Regions from separate parts of the Erwinia persicina genome, predicted to be linked through region 1. Evidence: predicted binding sites of a transcription regulator. Region 1 holds the regulator's gene; each other region holds the start of a gene.
The links. The regulator PurR, encoded in region 1, represses purine synthesis genes. The targets are predictions, from matches to a motif close to CANGCAAACGTTTGCNTG.
Positions count from the first base shown of each region.

Region 2: purM (phosphoribosylformylglycinamidine cyclo-ligase) is a predicted target of PurR. The motif match lies at 6,406-6,423, and genes of this name have one in related genera.
Region 3: purH (bifunctional phosphoribosylaminoimidazolecarboxamide formyltransferase/IMP cyclohydrolase) is a predicted target of PurR. The motif match lies at 1,370-1,387, and genes of this name have one in related genera.

Region 1 is NZ_CP082141.1:2,626,711-2,636,768, reverse strand. It holds gene punC (purine nucleoside transporter PunC) at 1-1,131, opposite strand, end outside; gene punR (DNA-binding transcriptional activator PunR) at 1,246-2,163, shown strand; gene purR (HTH-type transcriptional repressor PurR) at 2,174-3,199, opposite strand; gene cydH (cytochrome bd-I oxidase subunit CydH) at 3,495-3,584, shown strand; gene K6L24_RS11910 (C40 family peptidase) at 3,623-4,495, opposite strand; gene K6L24_RS11905 (Grx4 family monothiol glutaredoxin) at 4,881-5,219, shown strand; gene rnt (ribonuclease T) at 5,290-5,952, opposite strand; gene gloA (lactoylglutathione lyase) at 6,054-6,461, opposite strand; gene nemA (alkene reductase) at 6,548-7,648, opposite strand; gene K6L24_RS11885 (TetR/AcrR family transcriptional regulator) at 7,692-8,282, opposite strand; gene eptA (phosphoethanolamine transferase EptA) at 8,321-9,958, opposite strand.
Region 2 is NZ_CP082141.1:1,225,024-1,235,081, forward strand. It holds gene K6L24_RS05515 (GntR family transcriptional regulator) at 1-494, opposite strand, end outside; gene K6L24_RS05520 (DUF2848 domain-containing protein) at 609-1,286, shown strand; gene K6L24_RS05525 (amidase) at 1,296-2,660, shown strand; gene K6L24_RS05530 (DUF4286 family protein) at 2,663-3,298, shown strand; gene K6L24_RS05535 (MFS transporter) at 3,295-4,620, shown strand; gene purN (phosphoribosylglycinamide formyltransferase) at 4,664-5,302, opposite strand; gene purM (phosphoribosylformylglycinamidine cyclo-ligase) at 5,299-6,339, opposite strand; gene upp (uracil phosphoribosyltransferase) at 6,585-7,211, shown strand; gene uraA (uracil permease) at 7,379-8,668, shown strand; gene hda (DnaA inactivator Hda) at 8,791-9,498, shown strand; gene arsC (arsenate reductase (glutaredoxin)) at 9,520-9,873, opposite strand; gene bepA (beta-barrel assembly-enhancing protease) at 9,892-10,058, opposite strand, start outside.
Region 3 is NZ_CP082141.1:4,333,113-4,343,170, forward strand. It holds rRNA gene K6L24_RS19995 (16S ribosomal RNA) at 1-897, opposite strand, end outside; gene purH (bifunctional phosphoribosylaminoimidazolecarboxamide formyltransferase/IMP cyclohydrolase) at 1,533-3,122, shown strand; gene purD (phosphoribosylamine--glycine ligase) at 3,137-4,417, shown strand; gene K6L24_RS20010 (DUF1481 domain-containing protein) at 4,493-5,158, opposite strand; gene hupA (nucleoid-associated protein HU-alpha) at 5,323-5,595, opposite strand; gene K6L24_RS20020 (YjaG family protein) at 5,784-6,374, opposite strand; gene nfi (deoxyribonuclease V) at 6,437-7,102, opposite strand; gene hemE (uroporphyrinogen decarboxylase) at 7,123-8,187, opposite strand; gene K6L24_RS20035 (bactofilin family protein) at 8,341-9,063, opposite strand; gene nudC (NAD(+) diphosphatase) at 9,430-10,058, opposite strand, start outside.

The sequences.
Region 1 (10,058 bases):
ACCTGCGATGGCCAGGAAAATCGTGCCTGCCATGACCAGCGTGGTGGTATACAGAGCGGACCCAATCCACGTCGATACAATCAGGCTGGCCAGGAAGCAGAGACCCAACTGGAGCATGTTTTGCAGTGCTGCCGCTTTACCTGTTGCATGAGGGAAAGGCAGCAGGGCACTGGACACCACAATAGGATAGATAGCGCCATTCGCCATTGCCATTCCGCAGAAGGGCAGCAGCAGGGCAAACAGCGAAGGCTCAGGCTGTAACGCCACCAGATAAATAGCCGCAATGCTCAGGCTGTAAAACGCCAGCAGCCAGGGCAGTAACTGACGTCCGGCAAAGCGATTAAGCAGAGCGCGGCAGCTGAAACCTCCAATCAAAAACGCCACCGTTTGAGGCACGTAGCTCAGACCGATATCACCGGGGGAGAGGCCTAATTTACCCAGAATAAAGGGCGACCCGGTGAGCCAGGCAAAGAAGCTGGCGGAGCAGGCGGCATAAATCGCCACATTCCCGCTGTAAAGGGGGGATTTCAGCAGGGTGAAAAAGCCCGGAGCGGGCGTTTTCACCATCTCTTTTTCAACGCGTGAAGGCGATGGCAGGCGGAGCGTCGGGATCAGCAGCATAACGCTTATCACCAGCAACGCGACGAAAATAGCGCGCCAGGAAAAGTGCTGTAACAGCCAGGCGCCCAGCAAAGGGGCCAGCGCGGGAGACAGTGCCACCAGCGGCATAATGGTGGCAAAAACGCGATTGGCCTGCGCACCGCTGTAGCGGTCCACGACCAGCGCCTGCCAGCTGACGGCCGCCGCACACACGCCGACAGCCTGCACAAAACGCATAGCCAGCAGCCAGGGCGCTGATTCCACCCAGAGCATGGCGGCGCAACCAACGGCAAACAGGCTGAGCCCCATGACCAGCACGGGCTTACGACCGATGCGGTCAGAGAGCGGCCCCCAGACCAGCTGCGCACAGGCAAAACCGGCAAGGAAGATACTCAGGCTGGCGCTGATGGCGCCCGCTTCAGTGCCCAGATCCTGTTGCATCACGCCAAAAGCGGGGAGGTACATATCCGTGGCAAGAAAACCCAACATACTCAGTATGGCCAGATAAAACATAAATCCTTTGGAACGCATGATTTTTTAACTCTTATTAGACAATTTTTTTACGTGCGCAGTGTAATCCCGTGCCTGATGAGCTGTGAAACGCTATTATTCGTCTCTTGCAGTGAAATAATTTGAAGGCAACTTATGTGGTCTGAATATTCTCTTGAAGTGGTTGACGCCGTCGCCAGAACGGGCAGCTTTACCGCCGCTGCAGCAGAGCTTCATCGCGTGCCATCTGCGGTCAGTTATACCGTTCGACAACTCGAAGAGTGGCTGGCCGTCAGTCTGTTCGAACGCCGGCATCGCGATGTGGTATTGACCGAAGCGGGTCGCGTATTCAGTGAAGAGGGGCGGGCTGTTATCAAAAAAATGCTTGCCACTCGCACCCGCTGTCAGCAGGTGGCAAACGGCTGGCGCGGGCAGATTAACATTGCGGTGGACCGCATTGTACGCCCGGCGCGCACGCGGCAGCTGGTGGTGGATTTCTACCGCCATTTTCCGGACATGGAGTTGCATATCATGCCGGAGGTGTTTAACGGCGTCTGGGATGCGCTGGCTGACGGTCGCGTGGACGTGGCAATAGGCGCAACTCAGGCCATTCCCGTTCGGGGGCGTTTTGCCTTTCGCGATATGGGCAGTCTGAACTGGCGCTGCGTAGTACAGTCCCGGCATCCGCTGCATCGTTACGAGGGCGCGCTGAGTGAAGCCCTGATCCGCGAGTGGCCCTCGCTGGTGCTGGAGGATACCTCGCGGGCACTACCGAAGCGGACAACCTGGACGCTGGACAATCAGCGGCGGCTGGTGGTGCCGGACTGGGAAAGTGCGTTCGACTGCCTGCGTGCCGGACTGTGCGTCGGGATGGTGCCGGGGCACTTCGCCCAGCCCTGGCTGCAACAGCAGGTGCTGGGTGAGCTGACGCTGGCCTCGCCGTTTCCCGACAGTCCCTGCTACCTCAGCTGGTCTGAACACAGCGCCTCACCGGCGCTGAACTGGCTGCTTGCCTATCTTGGCAATACCGAAACGCTGAATGCAGAATGGCTGAGTGAGCAGCCCGGGAGCTGATGCGCGGACATTAACGGCGATAGTCCCGGAAGGGGCCGTCGGCAACGGAGCGGCGTTCGATCAGTGAAGGATGCACTTCAATGGTCTGCTGCTCTTCACGTTTGCTGGTGATGCGGTCAAGCAGCATATCAAAGGCTGTTTCCCCCAGACGCTCTTTTGGCTGGTGTACGGTCGTCAGCGCCGGGGTGAAGTAACGGGCGTTGCGCACATTGTCATAACCGATCACCGAAATATCCTGCGGGACGCGCAAACCCATCTCATCTGCTGCGCAAATCGCCCCCATCGCCATAATATCCCCACCACAGAAAATCGCTGTTGGACGCTGTTTCTGTGACAGGATCTGCTGCATGGCGCGATAGCCTGATTCCGGTTCAAAGTCCCCCTGCACCAGCCATTCATCACGCAGGGTAATCCCGGCTTCAGCCAGCGCTTTCAGGAAGCCCGCATGGCGGCCGCCACCGGTATTGCGTTCCAGCTGTCCCGGGATTGCGCCGATATCACGATGGCCGCGTTCGATGAGGTAACGCCCCGCCAGATAGCCGCCTTCAAAGGCGTTATCAAGCACGGTATCGGTAAAGTCTCCGCGCGACTCGCCCCAGTCCATGACCACCATGGGAATGTTACGGTTGTCTTCCAGCATAGCAATCAGGGTGTCAGGATATTCTGAGCACATGACCAGCAGGCCGTCGACACGCTTCTGAGCCATCATCGACAGATAGGCCTGTTGCTTTTGCAGATCGTTGTGCGCGTTGCCCAGGATCAGCGTATAGCCTTTGGCAAAGCAGCGATTTTCAATCGCTTCAATGATTTCGGCAAAATAGGGGGCCTCACTGGACGTGGCCAGAAGCCCAATGGTTTTGGTGTGGTTTACCTTAAGACTGCGGGCAACGGCACTGGGCGAGTAATGTAATTCTTTAATTGCCGCCCATACCGCTTCGCGCGTCTCTTCGGCTACAAAGCGCGTTTTGTTGATGACATGGGACACCGTGGTGGTGGAGACACCGGCGCGCTTTGCCACATCCTTAATTGTTGCCATTAAAATCGTACTCCTGGGGCTATCACTAACGTACTGATAACAAATGGGTTAAACGTTTGCCTGCGCGCCGCCATTCCTGCCGACGAGAATGAACTGGGGTGCCGTCTCAAAAGGGGTAGGAAGGGGTAAAATCATCCGTAGAGTGACATGCAGCGCTGACTTGAAACGTTTCCGGGCGTGTTGCGCAACGGAAAGAAATAATTCTAACAAGGCTGCGCGCAGAAAACGAGATTTTTACGGGCAAGTATGGGAAAATCTGTTGGCTTACTAATAGCAGGGTTATTAAGGAGAACAAATGAACACTGATATGAAGATGACGGCTCTGGCGGTTGTTGGGTCACTGCTGATGATTATTGCGTTTAGCTTTACTGCTGTCATGCACTGAGTTTATCGGGAGGAGGCGTCTCCTCCCATACCGTCCCGCTAGCGAATGGTTTTAGGCGTCATCACGCGGCGTGCACCAATATAATGCTCCTGCCAGTAATCTTCACTTAATGCGCTCACCTGGATATCTTTACCGGTACGTGGCGACTGAATAAATTTGCCTCCACCCAGATAGACACCGACATGGTCAGCCGTACCGCGTCCATTGATGCGGAAGAAGACCAGATCGCCTTTTTCCAGCTCGTCACGCTTAATGGAGGCCGCATCACGCAGGTGGTACATTTCATTTGCTGTCCGGGGGATCTTAAACTTCACCAGATCTTTATAGGCGTACCAGACCAGCCCGCTACAGTCGAATCCGGTTTTCGGTGAGGTTCCCCCCCACTGATAAGGTTTACCCAGTTGGCCCATCAATTTTGTCATCGCCGTCTCGCGCGCTTTTTGATAGCGGGCGCGGTGGGCTTTACTCAGTTTGAGTGGGGCAGAAAGCTGCGCTTCGTTGCGTTGCGCCACTTTGCGCCCGGCGCGATCGCGACCATAATGCTTTTTATCGGCTTTTTTACTGGCAGCGATTTTTCGGCTTAAAGGTTTTTTCGTCACGTTAGCCGTGCGCAACGGTTTTGCCGCCACCTTGCTCTTTGCTTTTTCTTTGATTTTTTTTGCCGGAGCCAGACGAGCTGTTTTAGCGGAGGTTTTCTTAGCGGTTTCTTTTGTTTTTTTACTGACCGGTTCTTTTACTTTTTTCGTGGAGGCGGACTTGACCGGGCGGCGCTTACGGCGGTCGTCTTCACGCGCGGTGGTGCGATCGGCTTTTTGCTGATTCGCATTTATAGGGGCATGTGGCGATGCGTGCGCCATATTGAAAAATAACTGGGTGAAAGCCAGTATGAAGAGCGTGATGAGTAAACGCATCGTTCCCATTAACAGTTTGTGCGCTGCAAAAGGTCGCAACGGAGTCAGAAAAGGCATTTCTGCGGTCAGGCAGAAGGTTAGGGCAATTCTAATCTAACTTCTTAACAAAGGGTAAGGTCTTTTTTGTTTCAATAATACAGATCAAGTAAATGGCGATAAATTAAACGGTATCAGTTGCTTATCGCAGCAATGAAAACAAATCAGGCCACAACACGTACAGCAACGATGATAAGAAAATGTTATTTTGTATCCCTGTTTTGTTCTCAGGTCACATTTTTACCCTTTCGCCCTGTAAAAATGTCGTTTTCACTACCCGAACAGAATCGCTACAATAAGCAGGCTGCGCCTAGCCTACACATGAAGTATCGTATTGAGGAAGACATTTATGAGTACTGTTGAAAAAATTCAACGCCAGATCGCTGAAAACCCTATTCTGTTGTACATGAAAGGTTCTCCGAAACTGCCAAGCTGCGGTTTTTCTGCTCAGGCCGTTCAGGCACTGTCTGCCTGCGGTGAGCGCTTCGCGTTCGTTGATATTCTGCAGAACCCTGACATCCGCGCAGAGATGCCAAAATATGCTAACTGGCCAACCTTCCCACAGCTGTGGGTCGATGGTGAGCTGGTCGGTGGCTGCGATATCATCATTGAAATGTATCAGCGCGGCGAACTGCAGCAGCTCATCAAAGAGACGGCGCAGAAATATCCGTCCGATGCCGCTGAGTAAGTCAGACAGCATGACAGCATAAAAAAACCGGGCCCTGAAAGGGCCCGGTTTTTTTTATCGCTAAGGGGGGTTACCCCGCGCTGTCGTCGCCTGCCGGCTCGACGGGCAGCGGCCAGCCGCCAAGCCGTTTCCAGCGGTTCACCAGCTCACAGAACAGATCAGCGGTCTGCAGGGTGTCGTACAGAGCAGAGTGTGCCTGAGCATTATCAAACGGCATTCCCGCTGCGGTGCAGGCTTTCGCCAGAACCGTTTGCCCCAGCACCAGCCCGCTCAGGGCCGCCGTGTCAAAAGTCACGAAGGGATGGAAGGGGTTACGTTTCAGGCTGGCGCGTTCGGCAGCAGCATTGACGAAATTCAGGTCGAATGTAGCGTTGTGTGCCACCATAATGGCCCGGCTACAACCGCTCTCTTTGATGCCTTTACGCACCAGTTTGAAAATAGCGTGCAGCGCTTCATATTCACTGACCGCCCCGCGAAGCGGGTTGTCAGGGTCGATACCGTTAAATGCCAGCGCCTCAGGTTGCAGAACTGAACCGACAAAAGGCTCGACGTGAAAATGGAGTGTCTCATCCTTTTCCAGCCAGCCGTTGTCATCCATCTTTAGCGTCACCGCTGCGATTTCCAGTAACGCGTTAGTGTTGGCATCGAAACCGGCAGTTTCAACATCAATAACGACTGGATAAAAACCGCGAAAACGGCTGCTAAGGGTATTCAGGTCATTCGATTCAGACATCAGCTTCTCACTGGGGAAAAAAGGCAGCGCGCATTATGGCAAATTTTGTCGGGGGATGCAGCAGGGAGGGAAGTCGGGTGCGCAAAAGGCACCCGAAATAATTACTGGCCGATACCGTTACCGGCGTGTTTGTTTTCGATAAGCTCAATTTTGTAGCCATCGGGATCTTCAACAAACGCAATGACCGTGGTGCCGCCTTTAACCGGGCCGGCTTCACGCGTGACGTTACCGCCGTCGTTACGGATACGATCGCAGGTCGCGGCGACATCATCGACACCCAGTGCAATATGTCCGTAAGCGTCACCCAGGTCGTAGCTATCCACGCCCCAGTTGTAGGTCAGTTCAATCACTGCTCCTTCACTCTCTTCGGTATAGCCGACAAAGGCGAGGGTGTATTTATATTCAGTGTTTTCACTGGTGCGAAGCAGGCGCATGCCCAGCACTTTGGTATAAAAATCAACGGAGCGTTGCAGATCGCCAACGCGCAGCATGGTGTGAAGTAAACGCATAACATCCTCTTTTACCGGCGTCATCAGACGATGACGGAAAAATGCAGTATAGCGGCAATGCCTGCCGCTGCGTACCTTTGGGGCAATTAACCGAGGAAAGGATAGTCAGTGTAACCTTCCGCCCCACCGCCGTAGAAGCTTTCTGGCTTCGGTTCGTTCAGCGGTGCGTCTGTTTTCAGGCGGGCGACTAAATCTGGGTTAGCAATATAACTACGGCCAAACGCTACCGCATCAATCAGACCCTGCTCAATCAGGTCTTCCGCTTTTTCAGCCGTGTAGCCGCCGGCACCGACAATCACGCCCGGATACACAGCGCGGATCGCCTGACGGAATTCGTGAGTATAAGGTTTACCGCCTGCCCAGTCTGGCTCAGAAATATGCAGATAAGCCAGCTGACGTTTTGCCAGTTCAGCAATAAAGTACAGTGCCGCTTCTTCCTGATCTTCACCATTATCCAGACCGTTGAACGGCCCCAGCGGAGAGATGCGAATGCCAATACGATCCGCGCTCCAGCCATCAATGGCGGCATCAACCACTTCCAGCGCAAAGCGGGTGCGATTTTCGATGCTGCCGCCATACTGGTCATCACGCTGATTGGATGCCGGGGAAAGGAACTGATGGATCAGGTAGCCGTGAGCCGAATGAAGCTCCGCCAGATCGAAATCGGCTTCGCGGGCATTGATGACGGCCTGACGGAAGTCATTAACGATACCTGCCACTTCTTCTGTGGTCAGCGCACGCGGTGTTGATGTGGCTTCACGAATGGCCTTGCCCTCTGCATCTCGCAGAGAAGTGCGGGTTTCCGCGTTGATTGCCGAAGCGGAAACCGGGGCTTTGCCGTCAGGCTGTACGCTGTTGTGAGAAATACGGCCGGTGTGCCACAGCTGGACAGCACTGTGACCGCCTTCCTGATGAATCCCCTCGTTGATGGCTTTCCAGGCGCCGATTTGTTCAGCAGAATGAAGACCGGGTGCTCCGGCATACCCTTTTGCCTGGAAGCTGATCTGGGTGGCTTCAGTAATGATCAGCCCGGCGGTCGCGCGCTGACGATAATATTCACCCATCAGCGGGGTGGGGATATCGCCGGGTTCAATGCTACGCAAACGCGTCAGTGGTGCCATAAAGATGCGGTTAGGCACGGTAATGGCACCGGTTTTCAGCGGGGTAAACAGCGTGTTCAGTTTCATAACTTACTCCTGGTAGACCGGTCGACTAGTTAAGGTGTTTTTTTTAATCTTCACGAAGAATTCGTGTCATTTCCTGCCATGCATTCTGCAGCGGCGCATTGTCACGGCAGATTTTACTTTGCAGACTGGCTCCCAGCCACAGCATATACAGTGTCTGTGCACAGGCAGCACAATCGATCTTGCGTGACAGGGTTCCCTGCAGCTGGGCCTTATCCAGAGCATTTTTCAGTGTGGCAATCAGCGGCGCAGAACCGGCATGAAGTGCACTCCGCATCGCTTCAGACAGATCGCAGACTTCAGCAGATAACTTGACCGACAGACAGCCGGCAAAGTGACTCTCCTGGCAGTGAGAAAGCGACTGGGAATAATAGTCCAGCACGCGCTGACGGGAGTTACCCTGATGGTCGTCAAGATACGCCTGCAGGCGCAGGTGATAGCGCGCAAAGTAGCGTTCCAGCATTGCCACGCCAAACACTTCTTTTGACGGAAAGTAATGGTAGAACGACCCTTTTGGCACCTCTGCTTCTTTCAGCAGAGCGATGAGCCCCATGCCGTTAAAACCGGACCGAAGGCAGAGCCGTTCACCGGTATCAAGCAGATGTTCACGTGTGTCAAAGCGGGTCGTTTTATTCATCGCAGCAGAGTACTAGACCGAACGGTCGGTTTCAAGCCTTAATGGTTTTGACGACACGATCGGATCATATCCAGTCCCGGTTGATATTCCCGGGTTTGCACGTTCATCATGCCCAGCAGGGTATGAAAAATGTTGTCCTGAGACACCTCATCCCCCTGGGCCTGCTTCTGCAGGCACTGCTGATCAATGCCAAACGCAGTCGCGTAATCCGCTGACATCCAGAGCAGAAAGGGAATATGAGTCTGCTGACTCGGGGCGAAGAGATAAGGCGTACCATGAAGATACATACCGTGCTCACCCAGTGACTCACCGTGGTCGGACAGATAAATCAGCGCCACGTTGTACTTATCACCCCAGGATTTCAGCAGACTGATGGTGCTGTCCAGCATCGAATCCGTATAGAGAATGGAGTTGTCGTAAGTGTTAACCAGTGCCTGAGGGTCGCAGTCCTGAATCTGATTACTGTCACAGGTTGGCGTAAACTGTCGCATTTCCGCAGGATAACGCAGGTAATAAGCCGGGCCATGACTGCCCATCTGATGCAGAACAATGACCGTGTCATCTTTCACGCTGCCAATATAATTGTTCAGGCGGTGCAGCAAAACGTCATCAAGACAATAATCCGTTTTACATAATTCGCTCACCCGCCATTGGGTCATATCCGTATGAGGTACGCGGTCGCAGGCCCCTTTACAGCCCCCGTCATTTTCTCGCCACAGCACATTGACGCCAGCGTGGGCCATCACATCCAGCAACCCTTCCTGATGGTGCGCCAGGTTGGCGTTATATTGCTGACGCGTCATATTGGAAAACATGCAGGGAACGGAGATCGCTGTTTCGGTGCCGCAGGAGGTAGCGTTGCGGTAATAGATGACATTGTCACGCTTCAGCTTCGGATTAGTCTCGCGGGCATAGCCTCCCAGGGAGAAGTTTTCTGCCCGTGCCGTCTCACCCAGGACAAAAATCACCAGCGTTTTCTTTTTCTCGCCGGCTAACACCGGACCTTTGCGTGCATCCAGACCAATTCTGACTAACGCCTGGCTGCCGGCAAACCAGCGGTTGTCCGCGTAGTGCCCGATGCTGCTGACCACGTTAGGCGGGGTTATCATCTTCACCAGGCCCTTATTATTGCGGATCATTGAGGCATAGTCTTTATAGAACAGCGCCGCGATCAGCAGCACCAGGAGAATGGCAGCCAGAGACGTCACCAGTCGCCAGGTGATCGACATCCACCAGGGACGGTTATTTTCAATCCGCGTCAGTACCATAAGCGCAGCCGGCAGTAAGCCCAGCAACAGCATCCACAGCATGTACTTTATGCTGAACAGGGCGGTGGCTTCCTGCAGGTCGGTTTCGAACACGTTCTGGATCATATTGGTATCAATCACCGTGCCGAAGCTGTACATAAAGTAATTAGCGGCGGCGCTGGCGATGATCAGGACCAGCAACAGAGGTTTACGTATCCAGGGAAGTGCAACAACATTGAAAATCAGTAGAAAGGCGCAGAACAGGACGACGGGAAGGGTGGCCGCATACAGGTAATCGTGCAGACCCTGATAAGGAATAAGTTTCCACGCCCGTGCGATAAAAAGACCATTAAGGATCAGGGTAAAAAACAGAGCAGCATAAATATTGAAGATAATTTCGTTACAACGTAACTTTTTCAGGGCTTTCATGGTTGTCCGGCATCAGAATAATCTTATTCAATAGTAGCCGGGAAACATTAAATAAACCTTAACTTAGTTTAACGAAATGACGGCCCGTCAGGGACGGGCC
Region 2 (10,058 bases), 1.4 Mb from region 1:
TGAATGATATTCAGAATATCCATCAGACGACGGTTGGCGGCAATCGCCGCCAGCAGATGGTGAAACTGATTATCGCAAGCCATCATCGTTAGCGGATCGCGCTGTCGGCTGGCCTCAGCAAGACGGGCATTGATCTCGCGCAGCTGCCCGACCTGAGCGGCAGAGATACGCGCTGCAGCCAGGCGGACACAGAGCTGCTCATTCACCAGACGTACCTCAATCAACTCCAGCGCATCGTCGACAGACAGCGGTGCGACCATCACCCCCTTACGCGGTAAGATCTGCAACAGACCCTCTGCCGCAAGACGGTGCACCGCCTGATTCACCGGCGTGCGTCCGACCTCAAGATCCGCCATCACCTGCGCCATGTTCAGATAATCCCCCGGTTTATATTCCAGAGTGATCAGTGCCTGACGAAAACGGAGATAAGCCAGTTCATTCAGTGAGATAGCCCGATCTCCTGTCGGGATCTGTACCGTGTCGCTCATCAGCATTCCTTTCTTCATTTTGACCTTGCCCACATTTTACACACATTCCGGCATAACAATTGCAATTTCTAAATTATAGTGAAATTTCACAGGTATTTTAGTTAATCAACAGGAGCGGTTATGTTGCAATTTTCACTGAGTTCGGCGGCAGAAAATCAGGTAAATATAATTATTAATCAACTGGTTATAGCTGGCTGGGCCGGAAGGGACAGGCAGGCCGTGCTGGCACACATCCGTGAGCTGGAGGCGCTGGGGGTGCCCGCACCGGGTGCAGTGCCGCTCTTTTATCGTGCCAGCGCGACGCTGCTGACCCAGCAGAACCATATCGAGGTGCTGGGTGAACAGAGCTCCGGAGAGGCGGAACCCTTCCTCTTTCGCTGGCAGGGGGAAAACTGGCTGACGCTCTCCTCCGATCATACCGATCGCCAGCTTGAAACCCACAGCGTGGCGCTGGCCAAACAGGTCTGCGCCAAGCCGCTGGCCCGCGATGCCTGGCGACTGAGTGAGGTGGCTGACGACTGGGACAGACTGCTGCTGCAGTCGTGGGTCAACGAGGGGGCCGACTGGACGCTTTACCAGCAGGGGTATCTGGCAGAACTGCGCACGCCGGACGATCTGCTCACCCGCTACGCCGGGGGAAGGGAGCTGCCAGAGGGGCTGGGCATGAGCTGCGGCACGCTGAGTGCGCTCGGCGGGATACGCCCCGCACGCCAGTTTCGCATGGCGCTGGTGGATGAAAAACGTGGGCGCAGCATTGAACATCAGTATCAGATCCAGACGCTGCCACTGGTGGCCTGAGGAGGCGGGATGACGATGACCTTAAAACAGGCGGCAGACGCACTGGTCGCAGGGCAGGTCAGCGCCCGTTCGCTGACGGAGCAGGCGCTGACAGCGGCACAAGACCCGCAGGGAGAAGGTGCCCGCGTCTTTCTCCGGCTGTGGCCGGAGCCGGCGCGGCAGGCCGCCATTCAGGCTGATGAACGCCGCCGTCAGGGGCAGTCACGTGGACCGCTGGATGGCCTTCCTGTCAGCGTCAAGGCGCTGTTCGATGTGGTGGGAGAGAGCACCAGCGGCGGCTCGCGCTGTCTGGCAGAGACGGTGCCCGCGCCGCAGGATGCCGCCGTGGTTGCGCGCCTGCGCCAGGCCGGAGCGGTGCTTATCGGCAGCACCAATATGACTGAGTTTGCCTATTCCGGCCTGGGCATTAATCCCCATTACGGCACCCCGGCGAACCGCTGGCAGCGTGAGTGCAGGCGGATCCCGGGCGGGTCATCCTCCGGTGCGGCGGTTGCCGTCAGTGACGGCATGTGCCTCGGCTCACTCGGCAGTGATACCGGTGGTTCGGTGCGCATCCCCGCCGCACTTTGCGGACTGACCGGCTTTAAACCGACGGCCCGCCGCATCAGCATGCAGGGCCTGATGCCGCTGTCGCCCTCGCTGGATTCCGTCGGGGTTATCGCCCATGACGTGGCCAGTTGTGCCTTGCTGGACGGCGTGGTGGCGGAGCGGCCCCTGGTGCTGGCCATGCCCGACCTGAACCGGTTGCGGCTGGCTGTGCCGCAAACCCTGGTGCTGGAAGGGTTAACAACGGAGGTGGCACAGGCCTTTTTCAACGCCGTTGAGCGGTTGAGATCCCTGGGCATTCGCATTGACACGTTACCGCTCACGCCGTTTGCAGAACTGGCGCAGATCAATGCCGCCGGAGGACTGACCGCCTGTGAAGCCTGGCAGTGGCATCAGACGCTGATGCGGGAAGAGGCCAGTCGCTACGATCCGCGCGTTCTGTCACGTATTCACCGTGGTGCGGCCATTTCCGCAGAGGATGCTGCGCTGCTGCACCGGCAGCGTGAAGGGTGGCAGCGGCGTGTGGGCGCGGAAATGGCCGGTTATGACGCGCTGCTGATGCCGACCGTACCGATGACCGCCCCGACAGTGGCGGAGCTGGAACAGGATGAAGCGCGCTATTTTGCGGTTAACGCTGCGCTGCTGCGAAATCCGTCGATGGTTAATTTTCTTGACGGCTGTGCCGTCTCATTACCCTGCCATCCGGCAGGAACTGCGCCGGTTGGCCTGATGCTGGCAGCGTTGCCGGATCGGGATACGGCGCTGATGTGCTGCGCGCTGGCGGTGGAACAGGCGCTGCGCCCCCTTACTCAATCAACAGGAGTCTGAAGATGACATCACACCCTCAGGGAATGCTGTTTGTGGCGACAAATATCGGCGGTGACGATGAGGCTGATTTTAACCTCTGGTACGACAATGAACACGTTGCCGAGCGCGTAGCGATTAGCGGATTTATTAGCGGAACGCGCTACCGTGCCCGGCATGCCGGGCGGTGCTATCTCGGCCTGTATAAAACTCACAGCCTCGACGATTTCACCTGCGCCGACTATCACGCCGCATTCACCCGGCAGACCGCCTGGTCACGGGATAACCTGCAAAAGATGATCGATCCGCTCCGTCGGGTCTGCCGTATTGACGCGCGGACCGGTGCGGGCAGCGGTGCGCATCTGGCGGTACTGACGTGTCAGCAGTCCGTAGCCGTCGGCGACGTATTGCAGGTCGGTGAGATGCTCTCTGCGCTGCCGGGCTTTGTCACCTGCGCGCTGTTAAGTCCGGATGACGCCCTGAGCACGCCGTTACCTAAAGAGGAGCGCCTGCCCGGACGCCTGCAGCAGATGGTGCTGATTGAAGCCAGCAGCGAGGCAGCGGTCGACGAGCTGGCCCGGCGGGCGTCGGCAGTACTGCACGGTACGGCGGAGTTTTACCAGTTAAGCTGGCAGTTAACCTCTCAGGAGATGACATCATGAGCCTGTCTGAACTGCCACAACGGCAGGACGTTATCCCGGAAAGGGATGCGACTTCCTCCGCTAAAACCGGCCGGCTGGCGGCGGCCAGTTCCATCGGCACCGCTCTTGAGTGGTACGACTTTACCATTTACAACATCATGGCGGCGCTGGTCTTTAACCATGTCTTTTTCCCCTCCTTTAATCCGCTGGTGGGGACCATCCTTGCTTTTTCGACCTATGCGGTCGGTTATATTTCGCGCCCGTTGGGTGGAATGCTGTTCGGGCATCTGGGGGACGTGCTTGGCCGGCGCTTCGTGCTGGTGACCACGCTGATGATTATGGGCGGAACCTCTGCCCTGATGGGCCTGCTGCCGGGTTATGCGCAGTGGGGGATCCTCAGTCCGATCTTGCTGGTGACGCTGCGTTTCTTCCAGGGAATTGCGCTGGGGGGAGAGTGGGCAGGGGCCGTACTGCTGTCAATGGAGCACGGCCGCCAGGATCGGCGTGGTCTGAACGGCTCCTTTGCCCAGATGGGCCCTTCCTGCGGCACGCTGTGCGGTACGGCGATCATTGCACTGATCAGCCTGTCGGTCAGCCCGGAGCAGTTTCAGCAGTGGGGCTGGCGCATCCCGTTCCTGCTCAGCCTGGCGCTGATGCTGTTCGGTCTGTGGCTGCGCCGTGGCGTGGATGAAACCCCTGTTTTCCGGGCGCTGGCAGAGAAAAAACAGACCAGCCACAGGCCCCTGAAAGAGGTGATGCTGACGCAGCGTAAAGCGCTGCTGATCGCCGGTGGGTCACGCATTGGTTCCGACGTGCTGTACGCGCTGGTCGTGGTCTTTACGCTGACCTACGTCACCACCGTGCTGCAACTGCCACGCCCGCTGGCCCTGGGGGCGACGATGCTGGGTGCAGCGGCTAATGCGCTGGCGGTACCGCTGTGCGGACTGCTGTCCGATCGTTTTGGCCGACGGCCGGTCTATCTGGCAGGTACGCTGCTGGGGATGATTTGGGCCTTTGTGTTCTTTGCCCTGCTGGACAGCGCGCAGCCGTGGGCGATCTGCCTGGCGGTGGTGGTGGGCTTACTGATCCATGCGCTGATGTACGGCCCGCAGGCGGCGTTTGTCACCGAGCAGTTTCCCGGTCGGGTTCGCTATGCAGGGTCGTCCATGGCCTATACGCTGGCAGGTATTCTGGGGGGCGGCTTTGCTCCGCTGATTATCACGACGGTGTTTAGCAAGACGGGGGGAACGCTGTGGGTGTCAGTCTATATTGTGCTGGCGCTGTTGATCACTGCCATTGCGGTCTTCTGTTCCCGCGAGACGGCGAAAAAACCGCTGGCGTAAACGGAGGGGATAAACGGGGCGGAGGCGATCCGCCCGTCATTCTTCAGTCCAGGGCATGTCCGGCAGGGGGCAGCGGCTGGTCATCAAGCCAGGCCACATCGTCGCGCATCGCCAGACGGCCATCCATAAACCAGCCGACCACCAGCGGATAAATGGCATGTTCCTGATGCTGTACGCGGGCGGTGACATCGTCTTCACTGTCATCGCTGAATACCGGCACTTTCGCCTGCAGGATCACCGGGCCACCGTCCAGCTCTTCGGTAACAAAATGCACCGAGGTGCCGTGCTCATCGTCACCGTTCTCAATCGCCTGGCGGTGCGTATGAAGCCCCGGGTATTTGGGTAACAGCGAAGGATGGATATTGAGCATGCGTCCGGCGTAGTGCAGCACAAACGTCGGGCTGAGAATACGCATATACCCGGCCAGCACTACCAGATCGGGAGCATACGCGTCGATCTCCAGCATCAGCTGGCGGTCAAACGCCTCACGGTCGGCAAACTGCGCGGCAGACAGGGCATGGGCGGGAATACCGGCATCGCGTGCGCGCACCAGACCAAAGGCTTCTGCCTTATTGCTGAACACGGCAGCGATGCTGCCGTTAATCCGCCCCTGCTGGCAGGCATCCAGGATTGCCTGTAAATTGCTTCCATTGCCGGAAACCAGCACGACTATGCGCTTCATGCGTTAATAACCACACGCTCGTCAGAGTCAGAGGCTTTGATGACGCCGATTTTCCACGCTTTCTCGCCGGCATCTGTCATCAGTTGTACGGCCCTGTCGGCATCCGCCGGACTGAGCGCGATCACCATGCCGACGCCGCAGTTAAAGGTGCGGTACATTTCAAAGCGGCTGACGTTGCCCGCCTGCTGCATCCAGCCGAATACGGCCGGCCATTCCCAGCTTGATTCGGACAGCACGGCCTGAGTGTTATCCGGCAGGACGCGCGGAATATTTTCCCAGAAGCCACCGCCGGTCAGATGGGCAATCGCATGCACATCAACCTGTTCGATCAGGCTGAGAATGTTTTTCACATAGATGCGAGTCGGGGCCAGAAGGTGGTCGGCAAGCGATTTGCCTTCCAGCTGGGTGGTGTCCGGGTCAGTGTGACTGACTTCCAGAATTTTGCGCACCAGCGAGTAGCCGTTAGAGTGCGGGCCGCTTGAGCCCAGGGCGATCAGAACGTCACCATCGGCCACTTTGCTGCCGTCGATAATGTCGGCTTTCTCAACCACGCCGACGCAGAAGCCTGCCACGTCGTAATCGTCACCGTGGTACATACCTGGCATTTCAGCGGTTTCACCGCCCACCAGCGCACAGCCCGACTGCGAACAGCCTTCGGCGATGCCGGTGATCACACTGGCCGCTGTTTCAACGTCCAGCTTGCCGGTAGCATAATAATCAAGGAAAAACAGCGGTTCTGCACCCTGTACCACCAGATCGTTGACGCACATGGCGACCAGATCGATACCGATAGTATCATGGCGTTTCAGGTCCATCGCCAGACGCAGCTTGGTGCCGACGCCGTCAGTGCCGGAAACCAGAATCGGCTCACGGTATTTTTGCGGCAGTGCGCAAAGGGCACCGAAACCGCCCAGTCCACCCATGACTTCAGGGCGGCGGGTCTTTTTCACTACGCCTTTGATACGGTCGACTAAAGCATTACCAGCATCAATATCTACGCCGGCGTCTTTATAGCTGAGAGAGGTTTTGTCGGTCACTGCGGAATCCCCACGCGTTTTGCGGTTGGTGTTGTGGCTGTTTTAAGCGCGGCAATTCTAACAGCGCAGGCAAACGTTTGCGAGTGCCATCTTAAGCGCTATTGCGGATAGTCAGATTTTAGCTAATTCTTAGGGGGCTTGCAGGAGAGATGAAAAGTATTGCACGAAGTCATATGGCGCAGCGGTTAAATGGCGCTATAATCTCGCGATTTTTTTTTGCAGCTTAACACTCCGGGAGTACAACAATGAAGATCGTGGAAGTCAAACACCCGCTGGTCAAACATAAACTGGGTCTGATGCGGGAACATGACGTAAGCACCAAACGTTTCCGTGAACTTGCGTCAGAAGTGGGAAGTCTGCTGACTTATGAAGCCACTGCCGATTTAGAAACCGAAACCGTCACCATCGAAGGCTGGAACGGCCCGGTTGAGATTGAGCAGATTAAAGGTAAAAAAATTACCGTTGTGCCCATCCTGCGTGCAGGTCTGGGCATGATGGAAGGCGTACTGGAACATGTGCCCAGCGCGCGTATCAGCGTGGTCGGCGTATATCGCGACGAAGAGACGCTGGAGCCGGTTCCGTATTTCCAGAAGCTGGTTTCCAATATTGAAGAGCGCATGGCACTAGTTGTTGACCCGATGCTGGCCACTGGTGGATCCATGATCGCCACCATCGACCTGCTGAAGAAAGCCGGCTGCAGCAGTATCAAGGTACTGGTATTGGTGGCGGCGCCGGAAGGGCTGGCTGCGCTGGAAAAAGCTCACCCGGACATTGAAGTTTATACTGCCTCCGTCGATCAGGGCCTGAACGAGAAGGGGTATATTATCCCTGGCCTCGGTGATGCCGGCGACAAGATCTTCGGGACGAAATAAACGATGTGCCAGGCGATTGTCCCTGTCCATGCGGTCTGCGACGATAACGCCTGGTCTGCCCGATCCTTACCGCGGCAGAAATTGTGCAGTAATCGATTATTTTTATTAACAAACCGACCATAGAGTCGGTTTTTTTACAGCTCAGGAAACGCAAGGGGTATGAAATCATGACGCGTCGCGCAATTGGCGTACACGAGCGGCCACCGCTGCTACAGACTATTCCACTCAGCTTCCAGCATCTGTTCGCTATGTTTGGCGCGACGGTACTGGTACCCATTCTCTTCCATATCAATCCGGCCACGGTGCTGCTGTTCAACGGTATCGGTACGCTGCTGTACCTGTTTATCTGCAAAGGCAAAATTCCGGCTTATCTTGGCTCCAGCTTTGCCTTTATTTCCCCGGTGTTACTGCTGTTGCCGCTGGGTTATGAAGTGGCGCTGGGCGGTTTTATTATGTGCGGTGTGCTGTTCTGCCTGGTGGCGCTGATCGTCAAGAAAGCCGGCACCGGATGGCTGGATGTGATGTTCCCACCGGCCGCGATGGGCGCGATTGTGGCCGTGATCGGCCTCGAGCTGGCGGGCGTCGCGGCCAATATGTCGGGTCTGCTCCCTGCCGATGGCAGTGCGGCTGACAGTAAAACCATTATTATTTCGATGGTCACGCTGGGGGTGACGGTCTTTGGTTCGGTGCTGTTCCGGGGTTTTCTGGCCATCATCCCGATTCTGGTGGGGGTGCTGGTGGGCTATGCGCTCTCCTTCGGCATGGGCATTGTCGACTGGACGCCAGTGCGTGAGGCGCACTGGTTCGCCCTGCCGACCTTCTACACCCCGCGTTTTGAATGGTATGCCATCTTTACCGTCCTGCCTGCGGCGCTGGTGGTGATTGCCGAGCATATTGGCCATCTGGTGGTGACGGCCAATATCGTGAAGAAAGATTTGCTGAAAGATCCGGGCCTGCACCGCTCCATGTTTGCCAACGGCATTTCGACCATCTTCTCTGGCTTCTTTGGCTCCACGCCGAACACCACCTATGGCGAAAACATTGGCGTGATGGCAATCACCCGGGTGTACAGTACCTGGGTGATCGGCGGCGCGGCGATTCTGGCGATCCTGCTCTCCTGCGTCGGCAAGCTGGCCGCGGCTATTCAGGCCGTGCCGGTGCCGGTGATGGGTGGGGTGTCGCTGCTGCTGTACGGGGTGATAGCCGCATCAGGCATCCGCGTGCTGATCGAATCCAAGGTCGATTATAACAAAGCGCAAAATCTGATCCTGACCTCAGTGATCCTGATCATTGGGGTCAGCGGGGCGAAGGTGCACATTGGTGCCGCTGAACTGAAAGGCATGGCCCTGGCCACCGTCGTTGGGGTCGGACTGAGTCTGATCTTTAAAGCGATTTCCCTGCTGCGCAGCGAAGAAGAGGTGATCGAGCTGCCGGACGACGGTAACGGCGCGAAGTAAGCCGGATCGGGGCAGCCAGCGCGGCTGTCCCGCTAACCTGCCGCTCAGGCAGCCTTAGCGTTTCATGATCCCGGGCGAGTTGTGTTAGAATTTTACCGTTTTCTGCCTGCTCAAAACCTGAGGTGAATCTGAACACGCCGGCACAGCTCTCACTGCCACTTTACCTGCCCGACGACGAAACCTTTGCCAGCTTCTGGCCGGGGGAAAATCCGTCGCTGCTGGCTGCCCTTCAGGGCGCGCTGCATCAGCAACACGGTAGCTACTTTTACTTCTGGTCTCGCGAAGGAGGAGGACGCAGCCATCTGCTGCACGCCGCCTGCGCTGAACTGTCGGCCAAAGGTGAAGCCGTGGGCTATGTCCCGCTGGATAAACGCACCTGGTTTGTCCCTGAAGTGCTCGACGGCATGGAGCAGCTCGCGCTGATCTGCATCGATAATATCGAGTGTATTGCCGGGGATGAACCGTGGGAAATGGCGATTTTCGATCTCTATAACCGTATCCTGGAGACCGGGAAAACGCGGCTGCTGATCACCGGGGATCGTCCCCCTCGCCAGCTGAATCTGAAGCTGGCCGATCTGGCATCGCGTCTGGACTGGGGGCAGATCTATAAGCTGCAGCCGCTGTCGGATGAGGACAAACTGCAGGCGTTACAGCTGCGGGCGAAGCTGCGTGGTTTTGAGCTTCCCGAAGATGTGGGCCGCTTCCTGCTGAAACGGCTCGATCGCGAAATGCGCACGCTGTTTGTGACGCTGGATCAGCTCGACCAGGCCTCTATCAGCGCCCAGCGTAAGCTGACCATTCCTTTTGTCAAAGAGACGCTGACCCTGTAGTTGCGGCTTTTGCCCTGACGCTCACAGGATAGCCAGCACCTGCTCCGGCGGCCGGCCAATGCGCGCCTTATCGCCTGCGACCACGATCGGACGTTCAATCAGCGTCGGCTCCGCCGCCAGCGCGGCCAGCAGCTGCGCCTCCGTCAGCGCCGGGTCGTCCAGACCTGCCGCTTTATACTGCACTTCTTTCGTCCGCATCAGCTGGCGTGCGCTGGTGAATCCCAGCTGCTGCACCAGCCTGCTGAGTGTCGCTACTGCCGGCGGTGTCACCAGATAGAGGATGACCTGCGGTTCCACGCCGTGTTCTTTCAGCAGCGCGAGGGTTTCACGGCTCTTCGAGCAGCGTGGGTTGTGGTAAATCTGAACCTCAGACATGGTTTTCCCTTTCTGTCATTACGATTTCTGATACTGGCGGAAACGTTCCTGCAGCCGGCGAAGCTGGTCAATGCGGGCGTCATAGCGGGCCTGTTTCAGGCTGCCCAGTGGGACCGCCGCGCTGGCGCTGCTCAGGCTGCGGATCGCCTGATCAAGCTGACCGCTTAACGCCAAATCCTCCGCCC
Region 3 (10,058 bases), 1.7 Mb from region 1:
GCGGCCGTACTCCCCAGGCGGTCGACTTAACGCGTTAGCTCCGGAAGCCACGCCTCAAGGGCACAACCTCCAAGTCGACATCGTTTACGGCGTGGACTACCAGGGTATCTAATCCTGTTTGCTCCCCACGCTTTCGCACCTGAGCGTCAGTCTTTGTCCAGGGGGCCGCCTTCGCCACCGGTATTCCTCCAGATCTCTACGCATTTCACCGCTACACCTGGAATTCTACCCCCCTCTACAAGACTCTAGCCTGCCAGTTTCGAATGCAGTTCCCAGGTTGAGCCCGGGGATTTCACATCCGACTTGACAGACCGCCTGCGTGCGCTTTACGCCCAGTAATTCCGATTAACGCTTGCACCCTCCGTATTACCGCGGCTGCTGGCACGGAGTTAGCCGGTGCTTCTTCTGCGGGTAACGTCAATCGACGAAGTTATTAACTTCATCGCCTTCCTCCCCACTGAAAGTACTTTACAACCCGAAGGCCTTCTTCATACACGCGGCATGGCTGCATCAGGCTTGCGCCCATTGTGCAATATTCCCCACTGCTGCCTCCCGTAGGAGTCTGGACCGTGTCTCAGTTCCAGTGTGGCTGGTCATCCTCTCAGACCAGCTAGGGATCGTCGCCTAGGTGAGCCGTTACCCCACCTACTAGCTAATCCCATCTGGGCACATCCGATGGTGTGAGGCCCGAAGGTCCCCCACTTTGGTCCGAAGACGTTATGCGGTATTAGCTACCGTTTCCAGTAGTTATCCCCCTCCATCGGGCAGTTTCCCAGACATTACTCACCCGTCCGCCACTCGTCACCCGAGAGCAAGCTCTCTGTGCTACCGTTCGACTTGCATGTGTTAGGCCTGCCGCCAGCGTTCAATCTGAGCCATGATCAAACTCTTCAATTAAAAGTTCGATTTGCTGCAACAAGTGCAGCGATGCTCAAGTGTAAAACGTCATAATGAATTTCATTATGTGTTCACTCTTAAGACTTGATATTTTTTGTCACCCGGAGGTGACTGATATCAATCCTGCGAGTGCCCACACAGATTGTCTGATAAATTGTTAAAGAGCGTTGCGAGCAGTGCCGGAGCTTCCTGCCGCGAGGTGGCGTATATTACGCTTTCCTCCTTCGGAGTCAACTTCTTTTTGAGAAGTTTTTCCGGCGGTTCAGATACTTCCTGAACCTCCTGAGCCGCTGGCCTGTAAGCCGTTGTGCCGTCTCAGTGGTTGCGCATTATAGGGAGTTCTGGGCGGGTGACAAGGGCTAATTTGCGATAATGAGACTGTTCGCTGCAATCCCCAGCAAAACCCCGCTTTATACCTGCTTATGCACAAACTTATCCACAATCCAGGCATCGCGCTAATTTTGACGAGCATCGCGCAATCGTTTTCGCTACAATGCCCGCGCATAATGGAAGCCCCTTCAGGGGCGTTACACGAACCTTAGTCACGCTTCTTTCTTCTTATAAGGAAGAAGAGAATGTCTAAGCTTCCTATAACGCTCTTTATATGCGATCCAAAGCCAAGGGATAAAACCACCATGCAACAACATCGTCCTGTACGCCGCGCGCTACTCAGCGTGTCTGACAAAGCCGGTATCCTCGAATTCGCTCAGGCGCTTTCCCAGCGTGGCGTCGAGCTGCTCTCCACCGGCGGCACCGCACGCCTGCTGGCAGACGCCGGTCTGCCCGTCACTGAAGTGTCCGACTACACCGGTTTCCCGGAAATGATGGATGGACGCGTTAAAACGCTACATCCGAAAGTGCATGGTGGCATTTTAGGACGCCGCGGTCAGGATGATGCCATCATGGCCGGGCACAACATCTCTCCGATTGATATGGTTGTGGTTAACCTCTATCCCTTCGCCCAGACCGTTGCCCGTGAAGGCTGCTCGCTGGAAGACGCAGTTGAGAACATCGATATCGGTGGCCCGACAATGGTACGGTCCGCTGCCAAGAACCACAAAGACGTGGCGATTGTGGTGAAGAGCAGTGACTACCAGACTATTATTGCGGAACTGGACGCCAACGATAATTCACTGACGCTGGCCACCCGTTTCGACCTGGCCATTAAGGCGTTCGAACATACCGCCGCCTACGACAGTATGATTGCCAACTACTTCGGTAGCCTGGTTCCGGCCTATCACGGTGAAACCCAGGCACCTTCCGGCCGCTTCCCGCGCACCCTTAACCTGAACTTCATCAAGAAGCAGGATATGCGTTACGGTGAGAACAGCCACCAGGATGCCGCTTTCTATATAGAAGAGAATGTGGCAGAGGCCTCAGTGGCGACGGCACAACAGGTGCAGGGCAAAGCGCTCTCTTATAACAACATTGCGGATACCGACGCAGCACTGGAGTGTGTGAAAGAGTTCGACCAGCCCGCCTGCGTTATCGTTAAGCACGCTAACCCGTGCGGCGTGGCGGTGGGAGAGTCGATTCTGGCCGCTTACGAACGTGCGTATAAAACGGATCCGACCTCAGCTTTCGGCGGCATCATTGCTTTTAACCGTGAGCTGGATGAAGCGACCGCGCAGGCGATTGTCAGCCGCCAGTTTGTCGAAGTGATCATTGCCCCCTCTGCGACTGAAGCCGCCCTGAAGATCACCGCCAGCAAACAGAACGTGCGGGTACTGACCTGTGGTCAGTGGCAGCAGCGTCAAACCGGTCTGGACTTCAAGCGTGTTAACGGCGGCCTGCTGGTACAGGATCGTGACCTCGGGATGGTGAATGAAAGCCACCTGCGCGTGGTCAGCCAGCGCCAGCCAACCGCACAGGAACTGCGTGATGCCCTGTTCTGCTGGAAGGTAGCGAAGTTTGTGAAGTCAAATGCCATCGTGTATGCGCGTGACAGTATGACCATCGGCATAGGTGCCGGCCAGATGAGCCGCGTGTACTCCGCTAAAATCGCCGGTATCAAAGCTGCCGATGAAGGCCTGGAAGTGAAAGGCTCTGCCATGGCCTCTGATGCCTTCTTCCCGTTCCGCGACGGTATCGATGCCGCCGCCGCTGTCGGCATCACCTGTGTGATCCAGCCGGGTGGTTCCATTCGTGACGAGGAAGTGATTGCCGCCGCTGACGAACACGGTATTGCAATGATCTTCACCGACATGCGCCACTTCCGCCATTAATAACGGAGCCTCTGATGAAAATTTTAGTGATTGGTAATGGCGGCCGTGAACACGCGCTGGCCTGGAAGGCCGCGCAGTCCCCGCTGGCTGAGACCGTCTTTGTTGCACCGGGTAACGCCGGTACGGCCCTGGAGCCTGCACTGCAGAATGTGGCCATCGGCCCAACGGATATCCCTGCCCTGCTGGCCTTCGCCCGCGATGAGAAAATCGATCTGACCATCGTCGGCCCGGAAGCCCCGCTGGTCATCGGCGTGGTGGATGCTTTCCGCGCAGCGGGCCTGAAGATCTTTGGCCCGACTCAGGCGGCTGCGCAGCTGGAAGGTTCAAAAGCCTTCACCAAAGACTTCCTGGCGCGGCATAAAATTCCTACCGGCGAATACCAGAACTTTACCGAGGTTGAACCGGCTCTGGCGTATGTGCGTGAAAGAGGTGCCCCGATCGTCATTAAGGCCGATGGGCTGGCGGCAGGTAAAGGGGTCATTGTGGCCATGACGCTGCAGGAAGCCGAAGACGCCATCCAGGATATGCTGGCAGGTAACGCCTTTGGCGATGCGGGACACCGTATCGTGGTGGAAGATTTCCTCGACGGTGAAGAAGCCAGCTTCATCGTGATGGTCGACGGTGAGAACGTGCTGCCGATGGCCACCAGCCAGGACCACAAACGCGTCGGCGATGGTGATACCGGCCCGAATACCGGCGGGATGGGGGCTTACTCCCCGGCTCCGGTGGTCACCGATGCGATCCACCAGCGTGTGATGGATGAAGTGATCTGGCCGACCGTGCGCGGTATGGCCGGTGAAGGCAATGTCTACACCGGGTTCCTGTATGCGGGTCTGATGATCGACAAAAGTGGTCAGCCCAAAGTGATCGAATTCAACTGCCGCTTTGGCGATCCTGAAACCCAGCCGATCATGCTGCGTCTGCAGTCGGATCTGGTCGAGCTCTGCCTGGCCGCCGTTGACGGCAGGCTGGACGAAAAGGATTCTGTCTGGGACCCACGTCCGTCGCTGGGTGTGGTTCTGGCCGCAGGCGGCTACCCGGGGGATTACGTCAACGGCGAGCAAATCCACGGACTGCCGCTGGAAGAAGTGGCGGACGGCAAGGTGTTCCATGCCGGAACCACGCTGCAGGGCGACCTGGTGGTCACTAACGGAGGGCGCGTACTCTGCGTCACGGCGCTGGGTGACGATGTTGCCGCTGCGCAAAAACGTGCCTATGAACTGGCCAGACCAATCTCATGGAAGGGCAGCTTCTGCCGTAGCGATATCGGTTATCGCGCCATAGATCGCAAATAGTCTCCCCGGGCGGCGCGTTAATCCGCCCGGCGCAGAACAGCCTCAGGGGCGATCGTCGATCGCCCTTTTTTTAGATTAAAAATCCTGTTCTTTCGGCTCCGTCTTGCAGAGATCGCTGGCGGTCACCAGCAGCAGCTGAGTTCCCCCCGGTGCCTCCAGCCAGGCAACACTGACCGGGCCTGCCGCCTCCCGCTGCTGACGCGCAATCTGGCTCAACTCAACGCTTTCAAGCGCCGGCTGCACCTTTTTGCCCTGACAAGTGCTGACGCTGCCATCCTGCTGCCACCTGCCCTGCCTGAGCAACACACTTCCCGACAGCAGGTCATCACTGATTTTCAGCATCCGCTGCCCGTCAAAGCGGTAGAGAGCCACCTCGTCCTCCGTCAGTGCCTCACGCCGGCCAGACAGCTGGCGCTGCATAAAACTCAGTCCACCGCTCTGGTCGAAGCGCAGCGTAACATCATCAGGTTTATCACCCGCGACATGCCGCTCAACCGAGAGCAGTTGATCCTGCTGCCAGAGATAGTCGGTTGTTTCCGTCGCCGCGCCGTTAAACGGGGTGTAGACCGTCATCAGATGCGCGACCTGCTGCTGGTGATTTTTGCGCCAGATACGCACCACGCCGCGATCGGCCAGATAGCCGCTTGCGGTAAAGTCGGGTAAATCAGAATGCGAACTGCAGCCTGCCAGTAGAATCAGGGTGGCAAGAGAGAGCGTTCGGGCGAAGGAGGTCAGTTTCATGCAGAAAAGAGTATCACAACCCGCAGGAAGCGCGAGAAACCGTTAAGGGGGAAAACGACGTAAGGTAAAATGATTCGGGAGGAGAGCAACATAACCTCTGCAGCAGGCGGTTTAAACAAAAGGGGCAGAACGCCCCCCTGTTTAAACTCTTCACCGTCAGACGATTACTTAACAGCGTCTTTCAGTGCTTTACCAGAAACAAATGCCGGTACGTTTGCAGCAGCAATTTTGATTTCTTTGCCAGTCTGCGGGTTGCGGCCAGTACGCTCAGCACGGTGGTTAACTTTAAAGGTACCAAAACCAACCAGTTGTACAGCATCACCTTCTTTCAGAGACTCAGTAATCGCAGCCAGGGTGGATTCCAGAGCAGCTTTAGCCTGGGTCTTTGACAGGTCCGCTTTGTCCGCAATTACATCAATCAGTTGAGTCTTGTTCATAAGTTATCCTTACAGTGTATTTATCGCTTGCTAAGCATCGAGTGCGAGGGAAAAACCAGTTTCTGGCACTCTCCTGCATACACGCACCGATAGCCACATTTTTCAGCCCCCCAAATGTAGACCAGACTGGGGGCGAATGTGAAGCCCAAAGGCGCTACAAATCAGGCCTGAAGTCACGTTTTGTCGCCTTACTGCTGAAAATTTATACCGATATTACTAATACCGGATTCACGCAGGTCAGATCGCAGTCCTTTTATCAGCTCGAGGTCCCGGTCTTCACAGGCTGCAAGCAGGCGAAATATCTCCCACTGGATGTCCCACTCCTCTTCAACGGCGGGATTCACTTTTAACTCTTCTTCGGTCATTTCGCGACCGGCCTGGGTCATTTCCAGCATCGCCACCGTGGTAATGGAGGTTTCGCTCACGGCAATCGCATGGGTCAGTGTTTCGCCGCTAAGGCGAGAGTGCAGCAGTTCGCTCAGCGCGACGCACGCATCGATCGCCGGGTATACGCCGTACAAATCGTAGTCGTCTGCAGAAGGAATAGCTTCTTCCAGTTTTTCAAGCTGGCTGTCAAAATTCACTTTCGCGTCTTTCACCACCAGCGTTTCCCACAGCAGATCAAGGATACGGCGGTAAAGCTGGCCGTCACCAAATCCTGTCTGCTGGCAAAACTCGCGGTAGTTAGGCGCCATGCGTTCGCACAGGCAGGCCATAAAAGTAACGTGCTGCCAGCTTTCCAGCTTTTCCAGCCGCAGATGAATCGGGTTACGTAACATATCGGGATCTCAGTATTAATGCGCTTGCCGCAGTGTACCTGAAAAGCCACTGAGCGGCACGGTTAACCCGACGGCAACCCGGTAAAAGCGGCGCGGCGTGAGGCAACTGCATCAGCCCAGCGTGTAGGCTCGGGCAGACGATAACCCTTGAGGCAGCGCTGTACCCATTCCAGGGCGGTGGCGTGACTGACCCGGTGCCCCGGTGAGATAAACAGCGGATTACAGCGTACCTTGCTGCGCAGCACCCAGCCCAGCAGTTCCTCTTTATCCCTCAGTGCTTCACAGCTGCCAGGTTCAGCTCCTGGCGGTTCAAACTTGCCACAGAGCCGTTTTTTCGCCACACCAATCGTCGGTACGTCCACCAACAGGCCGAAATGACTGGCCACGCCAAGACGACGCGGATGCGCCACGCCGTGGCCATCGACCAGCAGCAGGTCAGGATGATGCTCCAGCTGCTGCCACGCAGCCTGCAGTGCGGGTGTCTCACGGAATGACAGAAAGCCGGGGATATAGGGCATCGTGGTGGCGATACGGGCCACCTGATACTCCACCATCTGCAGGGAGGGATACTCAAGGATCACCAGTGCGGCACGGGTCACTTCACCGCCCTGTTCAAACCCGACATCGGCCCCGCCAATAAATCTGGGGGGCATCACATCAAAGTCATCCTGGCAGAGGATTTCTGCCGCGCGCTGGCGCTGCTCATTACGTAAAGCTGCAATATCCATTTTTTCCCCCTTGCGGATTATTACTGGTGGTAAGGACGCGAGAGCTTGTGTACTGCCTCCACAAACACACCCGCGTTTTCTGGTGGAACATCCTGATGAATACCGTGGCCGAGGTTAAAGACATGCCCCTCGCCCTGACCAAAGCTTTCCAGGATACCTGCGACTTCCTGCTCAATTCGCGCTGGAGAAGCATAGAGCATCGACGGATCCATATTCCCCTGCAGCGCCACCTTATGGCCTACGCGACGACGGGCGTCAGCCATATCGGTCGTCCAGTCAAGGCCCAGGGCGTCACAACCGGTGGCAGCCATCGCCTCCAGCCACTGTCCGCCGCCTTTCGTGAACAGCGTAACCGGCACACGACGTCCCTCATTTTCATGCAGCAGCCCATCGACGATTTTGTGCATGTAGTGCAGGGAGAACTCCAGATAATCACGCCCGGTCAGCACGCCACCCCAGGTGTCAAATATCATGACCGACTGCGCGCCCGCCCGGATCTGTGCATTGAGGTACAGCGTCACGCTGTCAGCCAGCTTGTCCAGCATCAGATGCAGCGTCTGCGGGTCGGCATACATCATCTTTTTCAGTTTAGTAAACGCTTTGCTGCTGCCGCCTTCCACCATATAGGTCGCCAGCGTCCATGGACTGCCGGAGAAGCCGATCAGCGGCACGTCGCCATTAAGATTTTTACGGATGGTGCGCACGGCGTTCATCACGTAACCCAGTTCCTGCTCCGGATCCGGGATGGGCAGCTTTTCGACATCAGCACGACAGGTAACCGGCGAGGAAAAACGTGGGCCTTCACCGGTTTCGAAATACAGTCCAAGGCCCATTGCGTCGGGAATGGTCAGAATATCGGAGAACAGGATCGCCGCATCCAGCGCATAGCGCCGCAGGGGCTGCAGCGTGACTTCACAGGCCAGCTCGGCATTTTTGCACAGCGACATAAAGTCGCCGGCGACCGCACGGGTGGCCTTGTATTCCGGCAGATAACGCCCGGCCTGACGCATCATCCATACCGGGGTAACATCAACGGGCTGACGCAGCAGCGCACGCAGATATCGATCGTTCTTCAGTTCATTCATCACGAGACTCTCTCACCATACAGACTGCCAGTGTAACATTTATTGGAATTGACGATGATCGACCGCTCAAAAAATTGAGCGGTCGGCGCGAGCAACCCGGCTGAGCGGGAACAGGCAGAATCAGGGGCGGGGAAAACAGAAAGAGGGTATGGCTTATTTTTTCTCACTGACAGGGGGGATTTTAGCGGCTTTTTGATCGACTGCGGTAAGAACAGGAGTGCGGTCGCTGTTAGCCGCCAGCAGTTTTTTATCTTTTTTATCTGGCAGCGCCTGCGGCTCCTCAATCTGATGAGAGTTTCCAATGAACACCCCACCCTTCTCAATGGAAAACTCGTTCGCATACACTTCACCTTCAATCCGGCCACGCGACATAATAATCACCGTTCTGGCATAACAGCTTCCCTTAAGCAGTCCGTTAACCACCAGTTTAAGGGATTTTATCTTGCCGATAACTTTCCCCTCTTTCCCTATTTGTGTGCTTTTCTGGCTGGTCAGGTCACCTTCGACAACGCCGTTGATGGTAATATTGTTTTCATTGGTCACTTCGCCGCGTAATACCGTCCCGATAGAAATAACGGTTTCTTTCGTACTGTTATCGTCGTTTAAAGAAGAAGGGAACAGGGTACTGGGTTCTACTTTGACGGGTGAAGGCAATTTTTCATTGGCTCGGTCTTCTTCTTTCCTGTTGAAATTAAACACGTTTGTAAACATCCTTTTTGTATGTAGACTCGAAATTATTAGCAGCAGGCTAAAGCACGCCATGCCAGCCAAAGAGAGCAATAAGACCGTCCTTGTCGAAAGCAGAAAGGCACTAATGCTCACCCCCCAGCAGAGCCAGATGCCCCACAGGCAACCTTGTTTTTTTGTTTCAGACATTAGCGTAATTCGCCACCTACGGAAACACTATGACATGTTTCAATTATGGCCCTTAATAATTAAATGCAAGACGGCGTTGTTCAGCATTTCCTGCAAAACAAATACACATCCAGATAAATAAGAAAAAACTCACATGACACTACAGTCGAAATAGTAGTTACTTAAGCCTGACTTAATATAACCATTTGAATAGCACAGGCTATCAACCGTTTTCATCACAGAATGATATTTGAAATTCCCCGCGAGATAAAGTCAGTTAATCTTCTCTACTTAAATTAATCCAGGGGCTCCTGGCAGGAGGCTGATATTGCCAGGAGATTATATCGCAAATAAAAACAATTCCTAAAAGACATATTCCCAGCGTGATTATTCCGCCTCTGCGCGACATAAAACAACGGTGTCCTCAATCAACCTGCGCGCAACGGTTCCGGCAGGCGGTAGCAGTGGCAGAGCATCAAAACGATACCAGCCAGCGGATAACAGCTCTTTCGGATCGATATTGATCTCGCCAGCGTCATAATCAGCCATGAAAGCCATCATTAATGACTGTGGAAAGGGCCAGGGCTGTGATGAAACATAGCGCAGATTTTTTACCGTGATCCCACTCTCTTCCATCACTTCACGCGCTACCGTCTGCTCAAGGGTTTCCCCGACTTCCACAAAACCGGCCAGCACGGTGAATACGCCGTTCCGGTGCCGGGTATGCTGCGCCAGCAGTATTTCTTCGCCACGCCGGATAGCCACGATAATGCAGGGAGCGATTTGTGGGTAGTAACGCTGGCGGCAGTGGCTGCACAGGCAGGCCCATTCTGTTTTACTGTGGTGCATTTCATGGCCGCAGTAACCACACCAGCGGTGAGAGCGGTAAAATTCAGCCAGCTGGATGCCACGACCAACCAGCTGGAACAGGCCGCTATCCTGATCGAGCAACTGCCGCAGCGATCCCATTTCCTGGGGACGGGTATCCCGGATCAACCATACCGTCTCGCCCTGCC